DNA from 3 places in the Streptomyces sp. NPDC127100 genome. Region 3 is predicted to be linked to each of the others. Evidence: riboswitches for the same ligand, from Rfam matches in the RefSeq annotation. Region 3 holds a riboswitch; each other region holds the start of a gene.
What was found. A riboswitch is a leader RNA that binds a small molecule or an ion and turns the genes downstream of it on or off. The one in region 3 is predicted to bind cyclic di-AMP.
Positions count from the first base shown of each region.

Region 1: another riboswitch for cyclic di-AMP. It lies ahead of ACFWJB_RS33535 (M23 family metallopeptidase); the one in region 3 lies ahead of ACFWJB_RS17685 (M23 family metallopeptidase).
Region 2: another riboswitch for cyclic di-AMP. It lies ahead of ACFWJB_RS26980 (peptidoglycan DD-metalloendopeptidase family protein); the one in region 3 lies ahead of ACFWJB_RS17685 (M23 family metallopeptidase).

Region 1 is NZ_JBHXFL010000066.1:9,330-16,498, reverse strand. Features, by position in the region: gene ACFWJB_RS33545 (PrsW family intramembrane metalloprotease) at 1-1,234, shown strand, start outside; gene ACFWJB_RS33540 (aldo/keto reductase) at 1,304-2,248, opposite strand; gene ACFWJB_RS33535 (M23 family metallopeptidase) at 2,398-3,429, opposite strand; cyclic di-AMP (ydaO/yuaA leader) riboswitch at 3,441-3,596, opposite strand; gene ACFWJB_RS33530 (PP2C family protein-serine/threonine phosphatase) at 3,858-5,051, opposite strand; tRNA gene ACFWJB_RS33525 (tRNA-Met) at 5,213-5,286, opposite strand; gene ACFWJB_RS33520 (dihydrofolate reductase family protein) at 5,339-6,472, opposite strand; gene ACFWJB_RS33515 (hypothetical protein) at 6,883-7,169, shown strand, end outside.
Region 2 is NZ_JBHXFL010000037.1:149-7,317, forward strand. Features, by position in the region: partial or broken gene ACFWJB_RS26950 (4-hydroxy-3-methylbut-2-en-1-yl diphosphate synthase) at 1-25, shown strand, start outside; gene dxs (1-deoxy-D-xylulose-5-phosphate synthase) at 53-1,969, shown strand; gene ACFWJB_RS26960 (aspartate aminotransferase family protein) at 1,970-3,352, shown strand; gene ACFWJB_RS26965 (helix-turn-helix domain-containing protein) at 3,430-4,074, shown strand; gene ACFWJB_RS26970 (DUF6126 family protein) at 4,071-4,190, shown strand; gene ACFWJB_RS26975 (tyrosine-protein phosphatase) at 4,216-5,013, opposite strand; cyclic di-AMP (ydaO/yuaA leader) riboswitch at 5,453-5,609, shown strand; gene ACFWJB_RS26980 (peptidoglycan DD-metalloendopeptidase family protein) at 5,614-6,537, shown strand; gene ACFWJB_RS26985 (SGNH/GDSL hydrolase family protein) at 6,762-7,169, shown strand, end outside.
Region 3 is NZ_JBHXFL010000016.1:107,469-114,637, forward strand. Features, by position in the region: gene ACFWJB_RS17670 (DNA topoisomerase (ATP-hydrolyzing) subunit A) at 1-823, opposite strand, end outside; gene ACFWJB_RS17675 (M16 family metallopeptidase) at 1,119-2,471, shown strand; gene ACFWJB_RS17680 (M16 family metallopeptidase) at 2,468-3,856, shown strand; cyclic di-AMP (ydaO/yuaA leader) riboswitch at 4,048-4,211, shown strand; gene ACFWJB_RS17685 (M23 family metallopeptidase) at 4,224-4,988, shown strand; gene ACFWJB_RS17690 (GntR family transcriptional regulator) at 5,214-5,906, shown strand; gene ACFWJB_RS17695 (HPr family phosphocarrier protein) at 6,023-6,304, opposite strand; gene ACFWJB_RS17700 (GNAT family N-acetyltransferase) at 6,478-7,169, shown strand, end outside.

The DNA.
Region 1 (7,169 bases), on a different contig from region 3:
TTACGGCGCCCCGGCCGTCCTGCTCGCGCTCGCCGGCGCGGTGATCCTGGCCCTGGTGCGCGAACAGACCGGTACGCAAGGGTTCCTGGTGGGGCTGGGGCTGGCGGTCTTTCCGGTACCGCTGCTCGTGGCCGCCTTCCGCTGGCTGGACCGGGTCGACCCCGGCCCCTGGCGGAACCTGCTGTTCTCCTTCGCCTGGGGCGCCTGCGCGGCGGCACTGATAGCGATCGTCGCCAACAGCTTCGCGACCAGGTGGATAGCGACGGCCACCGCCGACCCCGGCGGCGCGGACACCCTGGGCGCCACGGTGATAGCGCCGGTCGTGGAGGAGTCCGCCAAGGCCGCGGCGGTGCTGCTGGTCTTCCTCTACCGCAGACGGCACTTCACCGGCATCATCGACGGCTTCGTCATAGCCGGTGTCACCGCCACGGGCTTCGCCTTCACCGAGAACATCCTCTACCTGGGCACCGCCTTCGGCACCGACCAGCTCACCGGCGACCGGGGCTTCGCCTCGGTGACCGCGGCGACCTTCTTCGTCCGGGTCGTCATGTCGCCCTTCGCCCACCCGCTGTTCACCGTGCTCACCGGCGTCGGCTTCGGCGCCGCCGCGCTCTCCCCCGGCCACCGGCGCCTGCGGCGCGTGCTGCTCCCCCTGTCCGGCCTGCTGCTCGCGATGGGCACGCACGCGCTGTGGAACGGCTCGGCCTCGCTCGGCGAGTACGGCTTCTTCGCCGTGTACGCCGCTTTCATGGTGCCGGCCTTCGGGCTGCTGACCTGGCTCGCGGTGTGGACCCGGCAGCGCGAACTGGGCGCCGTGCGGGCCGAGCTGCCCGTCTACGCCGTGGCCGGCTGGCTGACGCCGGCCGAGCCGTTCGCGCTCGGCTCGATGCGGGCGCGCCGCATCGCCCGGCAGTACGCCCGCCGTCACGCCGGGAAGCCCGCCGCGCGGACGGTGGCGGAGTACGCGGCGTACGCGACCTCGCTGGCGTCCCTGCGGCACCGGGGGCTCCGGGGCCGGGCGGGCGCCGACTACGTCGTACGGGAACGGGAGTTGCTGACCGAGCTGTGGCGTCGGCGGGAGGTGGCGCGCCCGGCACTGGACCACGCGGCCCGTGCCACGGCGCCGCCGCTCCCGGTGGCCGTGCCCCCGTGGCCGGCGTACGGGACTTACGGCGCGTACGGCGCGTACGGCGGCCACGCGGCGCACACGGCACCCGCCCCGTACGCCGCGTAGGCCCATGCCCCCGGCACCGCGTACCCGTACCGGTCGTAGCGGCGGCTGAGCGGTCCCCGGGCGGGTGCCTCAGGCGGACGCCTCCGTCAGCCCGCGCACCTCGGCCTCCGTCAGCTCCAGCTCCGCCACGCCCAGCAGCGCCGGAAGCTGCTCGACCGTCCGCGCGGAGGCGATCGGCGCGGCCACCGTCGGCCGGGCCGCCAGCCAGGCCAGGGCCACCGTGGCGACCGGCACGCCGTGGGCCTCGGCGATCTCGTCCAGGGCGGTGAGCACCCGCCGGCCGCGCTCGCTCTCCAGGTGCTTGGCGGCACCGCCCGCCCGGGGGCTGTCGACGGTCGTCCCGGGCCGGTACTTGCCCGTGAGGAAGCCGGCCGCGAGGGCGTAGTACGGCACGGCGGCGAGACCGGCCCGCTCGGCGACGTCGCGCAGCCCGCCCTCGTACGTGTCGCGCGAGACCAGGTTGTAGTGGGGCTGGAGGGCCACGTACCGGGCGAGGCCCTCGCGGTCGGAGAACTCCAGGGACGCCGAGAGCCGCTCGGCGGTGATGTTGGAGGCGGCGATGTACCGGACCTTGCCCGCGCGCACCAGTTCGTCGAGCGCGCCGATGATCTCCTCGACCGGCACCTCGGGCTTGTCGAAGTGGGTGTAGTAGAGGTCGATGTGGTCGGTGCCCAGGCGGCGCAGCGAGGCGTCGGCCGCGGCCTTGATGTTGGCGGCGGACAGGCCGGGGTACTCCGGGTGCTGGCTGACCTTGGTTGCGATGACGAGGTCGGCGCGGTTGCCGCGCGCCGCGAGCCACTTGCCGATGAGGGTCTCGGACTCGCCGCCGCTGTTGCCGTCGACCCACGCGGAGTAGGAGTCGGCGGTGTCGACGAAGTTGCCGCCGGCGGCGGTGTAGGCGTCGAGGACGGCGAAGGAGGTGTCCTGGTCGGCGGTCCAGCCGAAGACGTTGCCGCCCAGGGAGAGCGGGAAGACCTCGAGGTCGGAGGAGCCGAGCTTGCGCAGAGAAGTCATGTAGGGCGACAACAAGCGCCCCGGAACCGGTCATTCCAGCGCGACGCAAAGTTCGCGCAAACCGGCAGCCCTGACGTCGGGGGGTCGCCGTCAGGACTGCCGGGATCCGGAGGTGGGTGTCGTGGGCGCCGCTGACGGACGCCCCGGTCTCAGAGGCTGAGGCCCTTGCCCTGCAGCCAGGCCGCCGGGTCGACGCCGCCCTCGGCACCGCCGACGTGTACCTCGAAGTGGAGGTGCGGTCCGGTGACGTTGCCGGTGGCGCCCACGCGGCCGATGACGTCCCCGGTGCTGACCTTCTGGCCGACTCCGACGCTGATCGACGACTGGTGGCAGAACCACAGCTCGGTGCCGTCGTCCAGGGTCAGGATGGTGCGGTAGCCGTAGGAACCGGCCCAGCCCGCCTCGGTGATCGTGCCCGAGTGGACGGCCTTGACGAGGGTACCCGTGGGCGCGGCGAAGTCGAGGCCGGTGTGGTGGCCGGAGGACCACATGGAACCGGCCTGACCGAAGGTGGAGGTGATCGTGTACGAGGAGGTCGGCAGGGTGAACTGCTTGGCCAGCTCGGCGAGCCGCTCGGCCTCGGCCTTCTTCGCGGCCTCCTCCTCCGCCTTCTTCTTGGCGGCGGCGGCCTTGGCCTCGGCCTCCTTCTCCGCCTTGGCGGCGGCCTCGGCGGCCTGCTTCTCGGCGGCGGCCGCGGCCTCGGCGGCGGCCTTGTCCTCCACTTGGACCTGCTGCTGCTCGGCCTGCTGCATGATGCGCGCCCGCAGGACCTCACCGGCGTCGGTGGTGCCCTCGGCGGTGTCGCCGGCCGTCACGCCGATGCCGCTGAGCGGGGTGGCGGAGCCCTCGGGCTCCGGCTCGTCGTCGGAGATCAGCGAGCCGACGTTCGGCAGATCGGGCATCGAGATCGACACCGGCGGCTTGCCGGTCTGGGCGCTGGCCATGCCGCCCGCTCCGACGGCCGCGATGACGCCGACGCCGAGGACGGTGGAGCTGCGGGCGAGTCCGCCGCGCTGCTTGGCGACGCGGTGCCGGCCGCGCACGGGACGGATGGACTCCGCGGTGGGGTTCCACTCCTCCCAGGGGCCCTCTTCGGCGCGGTGGCCGTCGTAGCCGAAGGATGCGGTGTCGTGCGTGCTCGGCACGAACGGGGCCTCGGGGGCAGGCCGGTTGGACGCCACGTGGGCGTACTCCTTTCCTTCCTTCCGCCTACCGGGTTAGCTGACGGGTTCGGAGCAGGAAGGTCTCCTACGCGCGTATACGTGCCGTGTCTCCACGGCGGCATACGCCCGATTCACCCCAAGTGGTGGTTCCCCGGTTCCCTCACGGGATTCGGCGCGTGCGCACGGAGCCGCCTTCTGTGACGGCTGGGACGACCGCGCTGCGTTATCGAACGTTAATAGACGCGAGGCGCCGATTCCAAGCCGTTCCTCTTGATCGTTAAGGGATCGGGCCCGGACGTACACCCCATGAAGGGCCAAATGCGGTCCAGTTGACCGCCCCTCAGGCCGAAAGATCACCACACACGTTCCTGATGGTGTGTCAGTTGTTATGCGGAGGGCGCTCACTTCGTCACCCCCCGTGACTCTGTTCGATGTGGTCGTCCGGCTCAGTGCCGGTGCACGGCGAGCAGGGCCATGTCGTCCGCCATGCCGCCCCCGGAGTGCCGTCGCACCTCGTCGGCGAGGGTGTCGAGCAGGTGCGCCGGGCGCCGGAAGACCCGGCCGGTCAGCCGGGCGTGGGGATCGTAGAAGCGGCCGTGGGCGTCGCGGGCCTCCGACAGCCCGTCGGTGTACAGCAGCAGCGTGGCACCGCCGGGGAAGCCGGTCGGCACCGCCCGGTCGGGCCACACCCCCAGCTCCCCCATCCCGAGCGGCAGTGCGGACTCCGTGGCCTGCACCGGGTGCACGGTGCCGTCGGGGTGCAGCAGCAGGGGCGGCGGATGGCCGCGGTTGACGACGCGGACGACCCCCTCGCCGTGCGGGAGTTCGGCGAGGACGGCGGTGGTGAACCCCTCGAAGGCGTCCAGCCCGTCGCGCCGGGCCCCCTCGCGCGCCAGCGCCCGCTCCAGCCGCTGCGCGACCGCCTCCAGCGTCGCCTCCTGCTCGGCGGCCTCCCGGAAGGCGCCGATCACCACGGCGACGGCGGCCACCGCGCCCATGCCCTTGCCGCGCACGTCGCCGACGATGAGCCGCACGCCGCGCGCGCTGTCCTGCACCGCGTACAGGTCGCCGCCGATGAAGGCGCCGGCCTGCGCCGCCTCGTAGCGGGCGGCGATCTCGAAGCCGCCGATCCGCCCGGCGGGCTCGGGCAGCACGGCGCGCTGGGCGGCCTCGGCGATCTCGCGGGCGGAGGCGAGCCGTTCGTCGGTGCGGCGGACGAAGGCGTTCACGAAGACGGCGAGGCCGGCGACCGTCGCGATGGTGATCAGCTCGGTGAGCGAGTCCACGTAGTGGATGACGCCCTTGCTCAGCTGGAGCCCGACGACGGCGGCGACCACGGCGAGGCCGGTGAGGGCGGTGCCGCGCCGCGAGTAGACGGGCGCCGCGACCAGGGGCGCGGCCGTGTAGAGGGGACCCGCGGTGAAGTACCGGGGGGTGAAGAGGTCGTACAGGATGGCCACGACGATGAGCAGGACGGGGAGCAGGCGCACGAGGGCCCGGCCGTACGGGGTCCGCCGCCGCTCCCGCGCGACGGGCGGCGCGGGCACCGGGCCGAGGCCGGGATCGGGCACGGGGTCGCCGGGCAGCCGACCCCCGGCCCCGGCATACGGGCCCTCGCCGTCCACCTCACCTGGCCGCACCACTCGTCTCCCGCCGCCCCTGCACGTCCACGCCGCTTGCCGTCCCGTCCTCCAGGTTTCCCGGAGGAGGGGCGGGGAGCGAGCCGTGCGGGCCGGCCGGGTGACGGAGGCGGACACACCGAAGGCCGGAATCCTTGAGGATTCCGGCCTTCGGCCTTGAGTAGCGGGGACAGGATTTGAACCTGCGACCTCTGGGTTATGAGCCCAGCGAGCTACCGAGCTGCTCCACCCCGCGTCGTTGTGTCACCAGTGTACGTCATGTCGGGGGTGGAACGCACACGCGTTCCTCAGTGGCCCGCCAGGTGACGGTTCGGGCCCTTCGCCGCCGCCTCGAACTCCGGCAGCAGGACGACGACGGCGCCCCCGTCGGTGAGCACCCCGCTGCCGTCGGCGCCCGACACGAAGGTGTCCGGCTCGCTCCAGGCCGTGACCACGCGGCGCACCCCGGCGTCGAGGATCAGCCGGGCGCAGGGGGCCGGCCGGGAGGAACGGCGGGCGCACGGTTCCAGGCTGCTGTACACCGTCGCGGTCGCGAGCCGCGGATCGGACGGGTCGACCTTGGCGAGGGCGGCCTCCTCGGCGTGCACGACCGGGTCCCCGCCCTCCCGGGAATGGCCGCGCGCGAGCTCCGTGCCGTCGGCGGCGACGACCACGGCACCCACGCTGAACGCCGTGCCGGACGGCGGGCACAGCTCGGCCAGCTCGCAGGCGAGCGCCAGCCAGTGCCGGTCGGCGGCGGACACCCGGCCGGCGGAGCCCGGGGCGGTCGGCCGGTACCGCATGAGCACGACGTCCTCGATCCGCCGCGTCTCCACCAGCCTGAGCCGCCCGCGCTGGTAGTCGCCGGGCCCGAACAGCCGGGGGGCCTCCGGGTCCCCGACGAACACCGGGGCGAGGACGAGCTGCAGCTCGTCGGCGAGCCCCTGCCGCACCAGGCTGCTGTGTACGGTCCCCCCGCCCTCCACCATCAGCCGCCGCACACCCCGCCGGTCGTGCAGGTACTCCAGCGCCGCGCGCCATTCGAGCGTGTCCCCGAGCGGCACGACGTCGGCGGCGATGCCGAGCGCGTGGGCCCGCCGGGCGCCCTCGTCGGTGGTCAGCAGGACCTTGTCCCCGCCGGTGTGCCAGAAGGCCGCCGCCGGGTCCAGCTCGCCCGACCCGCTGACCGTGACCTTCAGCGGGTACTCCGGCTTCCCCGCGGCGACCCGGGCGGCCCGTCGCCCGGACGCGTTGACCAGCAGCCGCGGGTTGTCGGCCCGGATCGTGCCGGCGCCGACCAGGATCGCGTCGACGGACGCCCGCACCTCGTCGACCCGGTCGAAGTCGGCCGGGGAGGACAGCAGGAGCCGCTCGGGACCGGTGTCGTCCAGGTAGCCGTCGAGTGACACGGCGGCGGAGAGCAGGACGTACGGGAGGGACATGGGCGTACTCCGGTGAGGGCGGGCGGACGGGCTTGCGGGAGCGTGGCCGCGTGCCCGCCTGGGGCGCCGGTACGGGCGACTGCTACGGCTTGGGCCTTGAGCGTCCGGCCCATCTGCCAGGTGGGAGGCCTTCTTCGACGATAGCTGCCCTTCAGCGCTGGACTGGTTCATGGTGCGGCTCATGAGCACGCTCCCGGATCGCCGGCCATGGATCGTCCGCCGCCTTCTCGCGTCCGTCCCACCTCTTTTCTGGGCGCGATTCGCCTGAGTACCCGTACTCAGACGCGCTGGTGGCCGACACTGATGTCCGGTGAGATGACAGGTCATTACCGTACGGACCCGACCACCATCATCAAGCGGTCGTATCGACGTACACGTCCACTCGACAGCGCACAACAGGGGGGCCACTCATGGCATGGGACGAATGGGAGCGGTTAAAGGCCGCAGCGGCCGAACGCAACAGCGCACAGATGCAGCTGAACCAGCTACCTGCTGAGCAGAGCGGCGGCACGGGCGACCTCATCTCGAACAAACCGGCCTGGACCAAGAGCGGCACGGACATCGGCTCGCTGCGTGAGGACATCAGCAAGGCCACAGCAAAACTCGAGGACGGCCAAACCGGACTCGGCAGCGACACCGGCTGCCTGACCGCTGCCGCCCAGAAGGACGTCTACGACTCCTGGGATACCTACGTCAC
Region 2 (7,169 bases), on a different contig from region 3:
GGAGCCGGCCGTCACCGTGAACTGAACAGCACGGACCGAAGGGGGCTTGAGCGTGACGATTCTGGAGAGCATCCGCGGACCACGCGACCTGAGAGCGCTGCCCAAGGCGCAACTCGGCGAACTGTCGAACGAGATACGTGATTTCCTGGTGCACGCGGTCGCCCGTACCGGCGGACACCTCGGACCCAATCTCGGCGTGGTGGAACTCACCGTCGCCCTGCACCGGGTCTTCGAGTCACCGGCCGACCGCATCCTGTGGGACACCGGCCACCAGAGCTACGTGCACAAGCTCCTGACCGGCCGTCAGGACTTCTCCAAGCTGCGCGGCAAGGGCGGGCTCTCCGGCTATCCCTCGCGCGAGGAGTCCGAGCACGACGTCATCGAGAACAGCCACGCCTCCACGGCGCTCGGCTGGGCCGACGGCCTCGCCAAGGCCCGCCAGGTACGGGGGGAGCGGGGCCACGTCGTCGCCGTCACCGGCGACGGCGCGCTCACCGGCGGCATGGCCTGGGAGGCGCTGAACAACATCGCGGCCGCCAAGGACCGGCCGCTGATCATCGTCGTCAATGACAACGAACGCTCGTACGCGCCGACCATCGGCGGCCTCGCCGACCACCTGGCGACGCTGCGCACGACCGACGGCTACGAGCGGGTGCTGGCCTGGGGCAAGGAGGCGCTCCAGCGCACACCCGTGGTCGGCGACACCCTGTACGAGGCACTGCACGGCGCCAAGAAGGGCTTCAAGGACGCCTTCGCGCCGCAGGGACTCTTCGAGGACCTCGGACTGAAGTACCTCGGCCCGATCGACGGGCACGACATCGGCGCCGTCGAGTCGGCGCTGCGCCGCGCGAAGCGCTTCCACGGCCCGGTGCTGGTGCACTGCCTCACCGAGAAGGGCCGCGGCTACGAGCCCGCCCTGCGCGACGAGGCGGACCACTTCCACACGGTCGGTGTGATGGACCCGCTGACCTGCGCACCGCTCAGCCCCTCGGACGGGCCGTCCTGGACCGCCGTGTTCGGCGAGGAGATGGCGCGGATCGGTGAGGAGCGCGACGACGTCGTGGCCATCACCGCGGCCATGCTGCACCCGGTCGGGCTGGGGCCCTTCGCCGAGCGGTTCCCCGACCGGGTCTGGGACGTCGGCATCGCCGAGCAGCACGCGGCCGTGTCCGCCGCCGGACTCGCGACGGGCGGACTCCACCCGGTCGTCGCCGTCTACGCCACCTTCCTCAACCGCGCCTTCGACCAGCTCCTGATGGACGTGGCCCTGCACCGCTGCGGCGTCACCTTCGTGCTGGACCGGGCGGGCGTCACCGGTGTCGACGGCGCCTCGCACAACGGGATGTGGGACCTGTCCGTGCTCCAGGTCGTCCCGGGCCTGCGCATCGCCGCGCCGCGCGACGCCGAACAGCTGCGCGCCCAGCTGCGCGAGGCGGTCGCCGTCGACGACGCACCGACGCTGCTGCGCTTCCCGAAGGAGTCCGTCGGGCCCGCCCTCACGGCCGTGGACCGGGTCGGCGGCATGGACGTCCTGCACGCCGCCGGCCGGCCCGAGGTGCTGCTGGTCGCCGTCGGTGTGATGGCGCCCGTGTGCCTGCGGGCCGCCGAGCTGCTGGAGGGCCGCGGCATCGGCTGCACCGTCGTCGACCCGCGCTGGGTCAAGCCCGTCGATCCGGCGCTGCCGCCCCTGGCCGCCCGGCACCGCATGGTGGCCGTCGTCGAGGACAACAGCCGTGCCGCCGGCGTCGGCTCCGCGGTGGCGCTGGCCCTCGGCGACGCCGAAGTCGACGTGCCCGTACGGCGGTTCGGCATTCCGGACCAGTTCCTCGCGCACGCCAAGCGCGCCGAGGTGCTCGCCGACATCGGTCTCACCCCGGTCGAGATCGCCGGCCGGATCAGCGCGAGCCTGGCCGCGAGGGAAGCGGCCGGGGACGAGGGAACCGTCAAGTCTGGGCAAGGAGAGAGCTGAATGACCAAGGAGTTCGATCTCGGCGCGCTGCTGGCCGAGCGTGGCGCCGAGCGGTACGAGCTGCACGCGAAGCACCTCAACCACCAGTTGCCGCGCATGCTGCGCACCATCGGCTTCGACAAGGTCTACGAGCGGGCCGAGGGCGCGCACTTCTGGGACACGGACGGCAACGACTACCTGGACATGCTGGCCGGGTTCGCCGTCATGGGCCTGGGCCGTCACCACCCCGTCGTCCGCAAGGCGCTGCACGACGTCCTCGACGCCTCGCTGGCCGACCTGACCCGCTTCGACTGTCCGCCGCTGCCCGGACTGCTGGCCGAGCGGCTGCTCTCCTACAGCCCCCACCTGGACCGCGTCTTCTTCGGCAACAGCGGCACGGAGGCCGTGGAGACCGCGCTGAAGTTCGCCCGGTACGCGACCGGCCGGCAGAGGATCCTGTACTGCTCGCACGCCTTCCACGGGCTGACCACCGGCTCGCTGTCGGTGAACGGCGAGGCCTGCTTCCGGGACGGCTTCGCACCGCTGCTTCCCGACACCGCCGTACCGCTCGGCGACCTGGACGCCCTGGCCCGCGAGCTGGGCCGGGGCGACGTGGCCGCACTGATCGTCGAGCCCATCCAGGGCAAGGGCGTCCACGAGGCCCCGCCCGGCTACCTGCGCGCCGCACAGGAGCTGCTGCACCGGCACAAGGCGCTGCTCATCGCCGACGAGGTGCAGACCGGACTGGGGCGGACCGGCGCGTTCTACGCCTACCAGCACGAGGAGGGCGTCGAGCCCGACCTGGTGTGCGTCGCGAAGGCGCTGTCCGGCGGGTACGTGCCGGTGGGGGCCACGCTGGGCAAGGACTGGATCTTCCAGAAGGTGTACTCCTCGATGGACCGGGTGCAGGTCCACTCGGCGAGCTTCGGCTCCAACGCGCAGGCCATGGCCGCCGGGCTCGCGGTGCTGTCGGTGATGGAGAACGAGGAGATCGTGGCGAACGCCGCCGCCGTGGGTGAGCGGCTCAAGTCCCGCCTGACGGAGCTGGTGGACCGCTACGAGCTGCTCGCCGACGTCCGGGGCCGGGGGCTGATGATCGGCATCGAGTTCGGCCGGCCGAAGTCGCTGCGGCTGCGCAGCCGCTGGACGATGCTGCAGGCCGCGCGGAAGGGGCTCTTCGCCCAGATGGTGGTGGTGCCGCTGCTGCAACGCCATCGGATTCTGACGCAGGTGTCCGGCGATCATCTCGAGGTGATCAAGCTGATCCCGCCGCTGGTCATCGACGCGTCGGACGCGGACCGGTTCGTCGACGCCTTCACCGACGTGATGGAGGACGCCCACCACGGCGGGCTGATGTGGGACTTCGGGAAGACTCTGGTCAGGCAGGCGGTGGCGAACCGCTAGCCGGCGGGGGCCGGCCGTCCCTTTGCCTGTGAGGCAACAGAATTGCCTTGCAGGCAAAACTGGGGCTGAATAGAGACATGACCTCCTCGAACGACCCGTCGGGGGAGCCGGCGGACGCCGTGTCCTCCGTGGTCGCCCCGCAGCTGCGCGCCCTGCGGCGCCGTGCTGCTCTCACCCTGGAGGCGGCGGCCCGCGCCGCGGGGCTGTCGCCCGCGCACCTCTCCCGGCTGGAGACCGGGCAGCGTCAGCCCTCGCTGCCGATGCTGCTCTCGCTCGCCCGTATTTATGGTACGACCGTCTCGGAGCTGCTCGGCGAGACGGCCGCGGACCGGGACGCCGTCGTGCGGGCCGGGGACATGGAGCCGACCGCCGCGGGCGGCTGGACGTACTGGCAGGCCGGCGGTTCCGGCCGCGGGATGCAGGCGCTGCGCGTCCGTGTGCCGCACGGCTCCCAGGGCGACATCGTGCGCGTGCACCCCGGCGAGGAGTGGCTCCACGTCCTGCGGGGCCGGCTGCGGCTGCGCCTCGGGGACGCCGTTCACCTGCTCGGCCCGGGCGACAGCGCCCACTTCGACTCCCTGACCCCGCACCGGATCGCCGCCCAGGACGCCGACGGGCTCGAGCTCCTCTTCGTCCACACCCTGCTGCAGAGCCCCACGGCGGCGCTGTGCCTGGGGCCCGTCACCACACCGACCCGTCACACCGCAGGAGAGATGCCATGAGCACGATCCAGGACAAGCTCCCGCGCGCCCTGTGGGTGCGACTCCTCATCTACATCGCCCTCGGGCACGTCGTCGCGGGCTTCCTCTTCCTGCTCTTCGAGGTCGGCGCCAAGTAGCCGGCCGGCACCGTGAGCGGGTGGCTCAGTCCACCATCCGCTCGCGCAGCCGCTCCCGGATCTCCGGGGTGACGCCCAGCCCCTTCTCCAGGTAGGCGTCGACCCCGCCCCAGGTCGCCTCGACGGTCTCGAAGGCCGCGGACAGGTATTCGGCGCGCGCGTCGAACAGGGGGCTGAGCAGCTCCATGACCTCGGGGGAGTAGGCCGAGGCAGCGGATCCGCTGCGGCGCACCTTGTAGCGGCGGTGCGTCGCGTTCGACTTCAGGTAGTCCTCCACGATGGCGTCGCGCCGCACGCCCAGGGCGAGCAGGGTGATCGCGATCGACAGGCCCGCGCGGTCCTTGCCGGCCGCGCAGTGCATCAGCGCGGGGACGCTGTCCTCCGCGAGCGCGTGCAGCACCCGGGAGTGCTCCGCGGTGCGCTCCTTGATGATCGTGCGGTAGGAGGCGATCATCCGGTTCACCGCCCGGCCGTCCGCCAGGATCTCGCGGAGCTGGTCGAGGTCGCCGTCGCGGACCATCCTCCAGAACTCGGCGCCGTCGGCCGGGTCGCTCAGCGGCAGGTTCACATTGCGCACGCCCGGCAGCTCGACGTCGGGTCCCTCGAGCCTGTGGTCGGCGGCGTTGCGGAAGTCGAAGATCGTGTGCAGCCCCAGTGAGGCGAGGAACGCGGCGTCCTCCCCGGTGGCGTGCGCGAGGTGGCCGCTGCGGAACAGCACGCCCTGACGCACACGGCGCCCGTCCTCGGTCGGCAGTCCGCCCACGTCCCGGAAGTTGCGCACGCCGGCCAGCTCGGGTTCGGTCGACGGGACCTGCTGCGTCACGGGGGCTCCTCCCACTCCGCCCCGCCGGCACTGCTCGCCGACGGGCGCCCAGCCGACGATACGGCATCCCTTGCCTGCGGCAACGGGCTGTTCGCGGGGCAGCCGGCAGGTCCGAACAAGGGGCATCCGGGGCTTCTGTCCGAATTAGCCTTTTACTCCGAACTCGTAGGCAAATAAGGGGTGCTGGGGCATCTCCCGTGAGCAGCGTCATAACGGTGACCGTGCGTGGCTCGTCATGTCCACGTAATGTGCGTGCGTTTCAAGCCTCTTCACGAAGAGGGGCGCTCACGGAATCGACGGAGTGTGACCGCCCGTCCCCGCAAAGGATCAAGCGAAACACCCGTCCGCGGAATCACTCGCTTGTCCGTTCGCATCCCGGTCGCTTACGTTCACCACCGATCCGGACGGACGCCTAATCCTGCCGCCGACCGGAGCCCGCATCCATCCACCACCCGTACACGGCAGGAGCGGGGGACCCACAGGTACAACGCCTGTTCCGGTTCCCGGAACGGCTCGGGGTAAAGCCGCGTCACGACGCGGCCGGGCATCTCCAGCCCGCACCCGACAGCTCACCTCGCAGGCGCCGGAGAGGAATTCGCCATGCCCGCGAAGGGTAAGCACCGCCGTACCAAGGCCCAGCGCCTCACCCGCACCATCGCCGTCGCCGGAACCGGTGGCGCCGCGCTCGCGCTCCCGCTGATGGGTGCCGCCGCCGCCAACGCCGCTCCCGCGCACTCCGTCGCCGGACAGTCCGTCCAGTCCGTCGCGGCCGGTGCGCAGAAGTCGGCCGACAAGGGCTCGGCCTCGCACACCTACGTCGTCAAGAACGGCGACTACCTGTCGAAGATCGCCAACGAGCAGCACGTCGACGGCGGCTGGAAGAAGCTGTACGCGGACAACCGCGAGGCCGTCGGCTCCGACCCGTCGCTCATCCACCCGGGCCTCAAGCTGTCGATCGGCCAGAAGGCCGCGGCCGGCTCCGCCAAGTCCTCCCCGGCTCCGGAGAAGGCCGCCGAGAAGCCGGCCAAGGCCGAGAAGTCCGCCGAGAAGTCGGACACCGCGAAGACCTCCGCCTCGAAGTCCTCGGGCACGAGCACCCAGTCCGCCGGCACCACCAGCGGGTACACCGCCCCCGTGGCCGGCGCCGGCGTCGGCACCCCGTACCACCAGTCCGGCAGCATGTGGTCCAGCGGCTACCACACCGGCACCGACTTCGTCGTCCCGACCGGCACTTCCCTGAAGGCCGTCGGCGCGGGCACCGTCGTCTCCGCCGGCCCGGGCGGCGCGTACGGCAACCAGGTCGTCATCAAGCTCGCCGACGGCTACTACGCCCAGTACGCCCACCTGTCCTCGATCTCCGTCTCCGCCGGTCAGTCCGTGACCGTCGGCCAGCAGATCGGTCTCTCCGGTGCCACCGGCAACGTGACCGGACCGCACCTGCACTTCGAGATCCGCACCACGCCGGACTACGGCTCCGACGTCGACCCGGTCGCCTACCTGCGTTCGCACGGCGTCTCCCTCTGACGACGTCCTCCGCGCAGTCCCGCGCCACCGAAGGCCGGACCCCGATCCCCGGGTCCGGCCTTCGGTGCGTCCGTCACCGGGCCCCGCTTATTCCTGAGTTGGCGAACACTTTAGGAGTGGCCTTTCTCACCGCCCGTCAACCCCTTCCTACGGTCGCGTAGGTCACATTCCACGGTGAATCATGGACCGACGTGGCAGACGATTCGAAGAGTGACAGCAGAGCAGTGATCGGGTCGTACGTGGCGGTGGGGGACAGCTTCACCGAGGGCGTCGGCGACCGCGGGCCCGACGGGTCGTTCGTCGGCTGGGCCGACCGGTTCGCCGTACTGCTCGCCGACCGGCGCCCCGAGGGCGACTTCACGTACACGAACCTGGCCGTACGCGGCAGGCTGCTCGACCAGATCGTGGCGGAGCAGGTACCCCGGGCCGTCGAACTCGCACCGGACCTGGTCTCTTTCTGTGCCGGCGGCAACGACATCATCCGGCCCGGCACCGACCCGGACGAGGTGGCCGAACGGTTCGAGCGGGCCGTGGCCGCGCTGGCCGCCACGGCCGGCACGGTGCTGGTGACCACCGGCTTCGACACCCGGGGGATACCCGTCCTCAAGCACCTGCGCGGCAAGATCGCCACC
Region 3 (7,169 bases):
GCTCGGTGACGACCAGGCCCTTGCGGCGGGCCGTCACGGTCTCGACGGACACCGTCGCGCGGATCTTGAACGTGCCGCGGCCCGTCTCGTAGGCGTCCCGGATGCCCGGCAGGCCGACGATCCGGCCGCCGGTGGGCAGGTCGGGGCCCGGCACGTGCTTCATCAGGGCTTCGAGGTCGGCGTTCGGGTGCCGGATCAGGTGCCGGGCGGCCGCGATCACCTCGCGCAGGTTGTGCGGCGGCATGTTCGTGGCCATGCCGACCGCGATGCCGGAGGCGCCGTTGACCAGCAGGTTGGGGAAGGCGGCGGGCAGGGCCACCGGCTCCTGCTCCTGGCCGTCGTAGTTGGGGCCGAAGTCGACGGTGTCCTCGTCGATCGACTCCGTCATGAGGCTGGTCGCCTCGGCCATCCGGCACTCGGTGTACCGCATGGCGGCCGGCGGGTCGTCGTTGCCCAGCGAGCCGAAGTTGCCGTGGCCGTCCACCAGGGGCACGCGCATGGAGAAGGGCTGGGCCATGCGGACCAGGGCGTCGTAGATCGACGCGTCACCGTGCGGGTGCAGCTTGCCCATGACCTCGCCGACGACGCGGGCGCACTTCACGTAGCCCCGCTCGGGCCGCAGGCCCATCTCGTTCATCTGGTAGACGATGCGGCGGTGCACCGGCTTGAGGCCGTCGCGGGCGTCCGGGAGCGCACGGGAGTAGATGACCGAGTACGCGTACTCGAGGAAGGAGCCCTGCATCTCGTCGACGACGTCGATGTCGAGGATCTTCTCCTCGTACGAGTCGTCGGGCGGCGGGGTCTTCGTACTACGGCGGGCCATCGCTGCCGGCTCCTTGCTGAAGCGTGAACGGTGATCTGACGCGGTCCATTGTGGACCGCGGCACTGACAGCGGCCGACCAGGCCCGTCACGCCCGGCCCGGCGCTGCCCGCAGGGTACGCCCTCGCCCCGTCGTCCCGTCCCCGGCGGCCCGCCGGTCGCGTGCTCGCTCTCGGCGTACGGGGACCGGGAACTCCACCGGCGGCCCGCACGCTTGCATACAGTGGCAGGACCGGCGGAAACTCCGCGGTTCCGCCCGATGATGCCACCGAGATTTCCGCGATCGAAGGGACGTACATGCCCATGGGTCACACGGCCACAGCCCAGGCAGGCTCCGGCGGCCTGACAGCGACCGAGCACCGCCTGGCCAACGGCCTGCGCGTGGTGCTCTCCGAGGACCACCTGACCCCGGTCGCGGCGGTGTGCCTCTGGTACGACGTCGGCTCGCGACACGAAGTCAAGGGGCGCACCGGCCTGGCTCACCTCTTCGAGCACCTGATGTTCCAGGGCTCCGGCCAGGTCAAGGGCAACGGGCACTTCGAGCTGGTGCAGGGAGCCGGCGGCTCGCTCAACGGCACCACCAGCTTCGAGCGCACCAACTACTTCGAGACGATGCCCGCCCACCAGCTGGAGCTCGCCCTCTGGCTGGAGGCGGACCGCATGGGCTCCCTGCTCGCCGCCCTGGACGAGGAGTCCATGGAGAACCAGCGGGACGTCGTCAAGAACGAGCGCCGCCAGCGCTACGACAACATGCCCTACGGCACCGCGTTCGAGAAGCTGACCGCCCTCGCGTACCCGGAGGGCCACCCCTACCACCACACGCCGATCGGCTCGATGGCGGACCTGGACGCGGCGACGCTGGAGGACGCGCGCGCGTTCTTCCGCACCTACTACGCGCCGAACAACGCGGTGCTGTCGGTCGTCGGCGACATCGACCCGGAGCGGACCCTCGCCTGGATCGAGAAGTACTTCGGCTCCATCGCCTCCCACGACGGCAAGCCCGCCCCCCGGGACGGCTCGCTGCCGGACGTCATGGGCGAGGAGCTGCGGGAGGTCGTCGAGGAGGAGGTGCCGGCGCGCGCCCTGATGGCCGCCTACCGGCTGCCCGAGGACGGCACGCGCGCGTGCGACGCGGCCGACCTGGCACTGACCGTGCTGGGCGGCGGCGAGTCCTCCCGCCTGTACAACCGGCTGGTGCGCCGCGACCGCACCGCCGTCGGGGCGGGCTTCGGTCTGCTGCGCCTGGCCGGGGCGCCCTCCCTGGGCTGGCTCGACGTGAAGACCTCCGGCGACGTCGAGGTGCCCGTCGTCGAGGCCGCCATCGACGAGGAGCTCGCCCGGTTCGCCGAGGAGGGGCCCACGGCCGAGGAGATGGAGCGCGCGCAGGCCCAGTTGGAGCGCGAGTGGCTGGACCGGCTCGGCACGGTCGCCGGCCGCGCCGACGAACTGTGCCGGTACGCCGTCCTGTTCGGCGACCCGCAGCTCGCCCTCACCGCCGTGGGGCGGGTGCTCGAGGTGACGGCCGAGGAGGTCCAGGAGGTCGCGAAGGCCCGTCTGCGCCCCGACAACCGCGCGGTGCTCGTCTACGAGCCCACCGCCCCCGCCGACGAGAACGACGCCACCGACAAGAACGAGGAGGCGGCCAAGTGACCGAGCTCGCCACGATGGAATTTCACTCCCAGCCGCAGGCCGGCGAGCCCAAGCCGTGGGCGTTCCCGGCACCCGAGCGCGGCAGCCTCGACAACGGGCTCACCGTGCTGCGCTGCCACCGTCCCGGCCAGCAGGTCGTCGCCGTCGAGGTGTCGCTCGACGCCCCCCTGGACGCCGAGCCCGCCGGCCTGGACGGCGTGGCCACGATCATGGCGCGCGCGTTCTCGGAGGGCACCGACAAGCACTCCGCCGAGGAGTTCGCCGCCGAGCTCGAGCGCTGCGGCGCCACCCTCGACGCGCACGCGGACCACCCCGGTGTCCGGCTGAGCCTGGAGGTGCCCGCCTCGCGCCTCGCCAAGGCCCTCGGTCTGGTCGCCGACGCCCTCAGGGCGCCCGCGTTCGCCGACAGCGAGGTCGAGCGGCTGGTGCGCAACCGGCTCGACGAGATCCCGCACGAGCTGGCCAACCCCTCCCGCCGCGCCGCCAAGGAGCTCTCCAAGGAGCTGTTCCCGGCGGACTCGCGCATGTCGCGCCCGCGCCAGGGCAGCGAGGAGACGGTCGCGGACATCGACGCGGCGGCCGTCCGCGCCTTCTACGAGAAGCACGTCCGCCCCGCCACCGCCACCGCGGTGATCGTCGGCGACCTCACCGGCATCGACCTCGACGAGCTGCTCGGCGACACCCTCGGCGCATGGACCGGCTCCGCCGCCGAGCCGCGCCCGGTGCCGCCGGTGACCGCCGACGACACCGGACGGGTCGTCATCGTGGACCGCCCCGGCGCCGTGCAGACGCAGCTGCTGATCGGCCGCACCGGAGCCGACCGGCACGACCGCGTGTGGCCCGCCCAGGTGCTCGGCACGTACTGCCTCGGCGGCACCCTCACCTCACGCCTGGACCGCGTCCTGCGCGAGGAGAAGGGCTACACCTACGGCGTGCGGGCGTTCGGGCAGGTCCTGCGGTCCGCCCCCGACGGCACGGGCGCCGCGATGCTCGCCATCAGCGGCTCCGTCGACACGCCCAACACGGGTCCGGCGCTCCAGGACCTGTGGACGGTGCTGCGCACGCTCGCCGAGGGCGGACTCACCGACGCCGAGCGCGACGTCGCCGTGCAGAACCTGGTGGGCGTGGCGCCGCTGAAGTACGAGACGGCGGCCGCCGTCGCGAGCACGCTGGCCGACCAGGTCGAGCAGCACCTGCCCGACGACTACCAGGCCACGTTGTACCGCCAACTGGCCGCCACCGGCACCGTGGAGGCCACCGCGGCGGTCGTCAACGCCTTCCCGGTGGACCGCCTGGTGACGGTCCTCGTCGGCGACGCGGCACAGATCAGGGAGCCCGTCGAGGCCCTCGGCATCGGTGAAGTCACCGTCGTGGCCGCCGAGTAGCGGCACGGGTGCGCGACGGCCCTGGTGACCCGGGTGTCACCAGGGCCGTCCGATGTCCGAATTGGGGGAGAGGCTGCCCGTCTGCCCTGTGGCGTGCGCTACAAAAACCATGTTGCGTTTGAGAATTGAAGACAGCCGCGTCTAGCGTCGTCCGGGCTGTTCGTCAGGCAGTGCGCCGCACCCGCGGCACCGGACAGTCATCGCCGAGTCCCCGTACGGCGCGAGCCAGGGGAGCCGGGGACCCATCGCAGTCCCTGGGGTGAATCGGACGCCCGCGCTCCGGCGAGGGGGTCCGTAGGAGACCTTCCTGCTCCGAACCCGTCAGCTAACCCGGTAGGCGAGAGGGAAGGAAAGGACCAGCCTCTACATGGCGTTCACGCGCGCCACCGGGAAGCACCGCCGTCCCAGCCGCATGCACCGCACCACCGCCCGCGCGGCGGGCGTCGCGGCCCTCGCCACCACCGGCGTCGTCGGCACCCTCGCGGCCCCGGCCCTCGCCGCCGAGCCCGAGGTCGAGCAGAGCGGACTCACCCCGGTCGTCACCATCGGCGACTCCATCGCCCACGAGATCGACGCCCAGGCCACCGCGCAGAAGCAGGCCGCCCTGGACGCCGCCGCCCGCGAGGCGGCCATGGAGGCCGCGCGCGAGCGGGCCGCCGAGGCCGCCGAGGAGGCGCGCGAGGCCAAGGAGCGTGCCGCGCGCGAGGCGGAGCGCGAGCGCCTCAACACCTTCGTGGCGCCGATCGCCGGCTCCTACGTGTCCACGGCCTACCAGGCCGGCAGCTCCCTGTGGTCCTCCGGCAGTCACACCGGCATCGACTTCCACGCCTCGACCGGCGCCTCGGTGCACGCGGTCGGCGTCGGCACCGTCGTCGAGGCCGGCTGGGGCGGTGCCTACGGCAACCAGGTCGTGATCAGGATGCACGACGGCACGTACACCCAGTACGGCCACCTGTCGTCCATCGGCGTCTCGGTCGGCCAGTCGGTCGGCGCCGGCCAGCAGATCGGTCTCTCCGGTGCGACCGGCAACGTCACCGGCCCGCACCTGCACTTCGAGGCCCGCACGAGCCCGGAGTACGGCTCGGACATGGACCCCGTCGCCTATCTCCGTTCCCACGGCGTGAACGTCTGACGACGGACGGTACGGCACGCGCAGGGCCCCGGCTCCCCGAGCCGGGGCCCTGCCGTATTTCCGTGCGGGCCCGCACCACCCTGCCGGATTCGTTTCCCGTCCGGGGAAGTCCAAAAAATATCCCTGAATTCCGGCGGCCCCTCCGAAATTGCGGTTCATTGGCCTAGAGTCACGGAACACGCGTCCGTTGTCGACGTTTCACGGGGATCAGGGCGGAGGTCGGACATGCGTATTCCGGCGCACTCGGTGTGCACGGCGATTCGGGACGACATCGTCGCCGGCGTCCACGGGCGCGGCAGCCGGCTCACCGAGGAACTGCTCGCGCGCCGCTACGGCGTCTCCCGCGTCCCGGTCCGCGAGGCGCTGCGCACCCTGGAGGCCGAGGGCTTCGTGGTGACCCGGCGGCACGCGGGCGCGTGCGTCGCCGAACCCACCGAACAGGAGGCCGCCGACCTGCTCGAGACCCGCACGCTCCTGGAGCCGCTCGGTGCCTCCCGCGCGGCCCGGCGCCGCACCGAGGCCCATCTCAAGGTGCTGCGCGGCCTGGTCAGGCTGGGGCAGGAACGCTCAAGGCAGGGCCACGGCGAGGACCTGCGCGCGCTGGGCGGCTGGTTCCACGAGACCCTCGCACAGGCCGCCGGCAGTCCTTCCCTCACGGCGATGCTGATCCAGCTGCGCCGCAAGATCGACTGGATGTACCTCGTGGACACGGTGCCCGGCGCGGCGGAGCAGTGGGCGGAGCGCGGCGCGGTCGTCGACGCGGTGGCACGGGGCGACGGCGACCGGGCGCGGGCGCTCATGGCGCTGCACGCCGAGCGGTCGGCGGCGGCGCACCGGTTGCGCTTCACGTCCGGCGACCGCCCCGACGGCGTGAGGAATGCGCAACGTCCCGTAAACACGCCGGTGCTCCGGCATTAACACGGGTGCCGTATACGAAAGAGGGATAATTCACGGGGCCTATTCGTGCTGCCCGGAATCAGGGGCGACAAAAGGCCCGCCCGGTGGTCCGGGCGGGCCTTTCGTGTGCCGTCACATCAGACGGTCTCGGGAAGCTCCTCGAGCCCCTCGGAGACCAGCTTCGCCAGCCGGTCCAGGGCGACGTCCGCGCCCTCGGCGTCCGAAGCGAGGACGATCTCCTCGCCGCCCTGGGCGCCCAGGCCCAGGACGGCCAGCATGGAGGCCGCGTTGACGGGGTTGCCGTCGGCCTTGGCGATCGTCACCGGGACGCCTGTGGCCGTGGCGGCCCGGACGAAGATGGAGGCGGGGCGGGCGTGGAGGCCCTCGGCCCAGCCGACGTTGACGCGGCGCTCAGCCATGTGTTGCTGCCCTTCAGGTGTTCAGGTTGTCTAGACCAGTTTCCCACATCGTGAAGCATGGCCGGACGGCCGTGCGCCGCCCCGGGTGGCCGTCGGGCCGCGGCCTCGGCCCGGGCTCCCGTTCCACAGACTGCCCCGCGCCGTTGTCGTACGCGAGCCGTACTCTGGGGCCCATGCAGACCTCGTCGGACCGGCACGAGTACCCCGCCCACTGGGAGGCCGACGTGGTGCTGCGCGACGGCGGCACCGCGCGCGTCCGCCCCATCACCGTTGATGACGCCGAGCGCCTGGTCAGCTTCTACGAGCAGGTCTCCGACGAGTCGAAGTACTACCGCTTCTTCGCGCCGTACCCTCGCCTGTCCGCCAAGGACGTCCACCGCTTCACGCACCACGACTTTGTGGACCGGGTGGGACTCGCGGCCACCATCGGCGGCGAGTTCATCGCCACCGTACGCTACGACCGGATCGGCGCCGGCGGTGCGCCCGCGTCGTCCCCCGCCGACGAGGCCGAGGTCGCCTTCCTCGTCCAGGACGCCCACCAGGGCCGGGGCGTCGCCTCCGCGCTCCTCGAGCACATCGCCGCCGTCGCCCGGGAGCGCGGCATCCGCCGCTTCGCCGCCGAGGTGCTGCCCGCGAACACCAAGATGATCAAGGTGTTCATGGACGCCGGGTACACCCAGAAGCGGAGCTTCGAGGACGGTGTGGTCCGCCTCGAGTTCGGCCTCGAGCCCACCGACCGCTCCCTGGCCGTGCAGTACGCGCGCGAACACCGCGCGGAGGCCCGGTCGGTGCAGCGCCTGCTCCAGCCCGGCTCCGTAGCCGTCATCGGAGCCGGCCGCACCCCCGGCGGCGTCGGCCGCAGCAT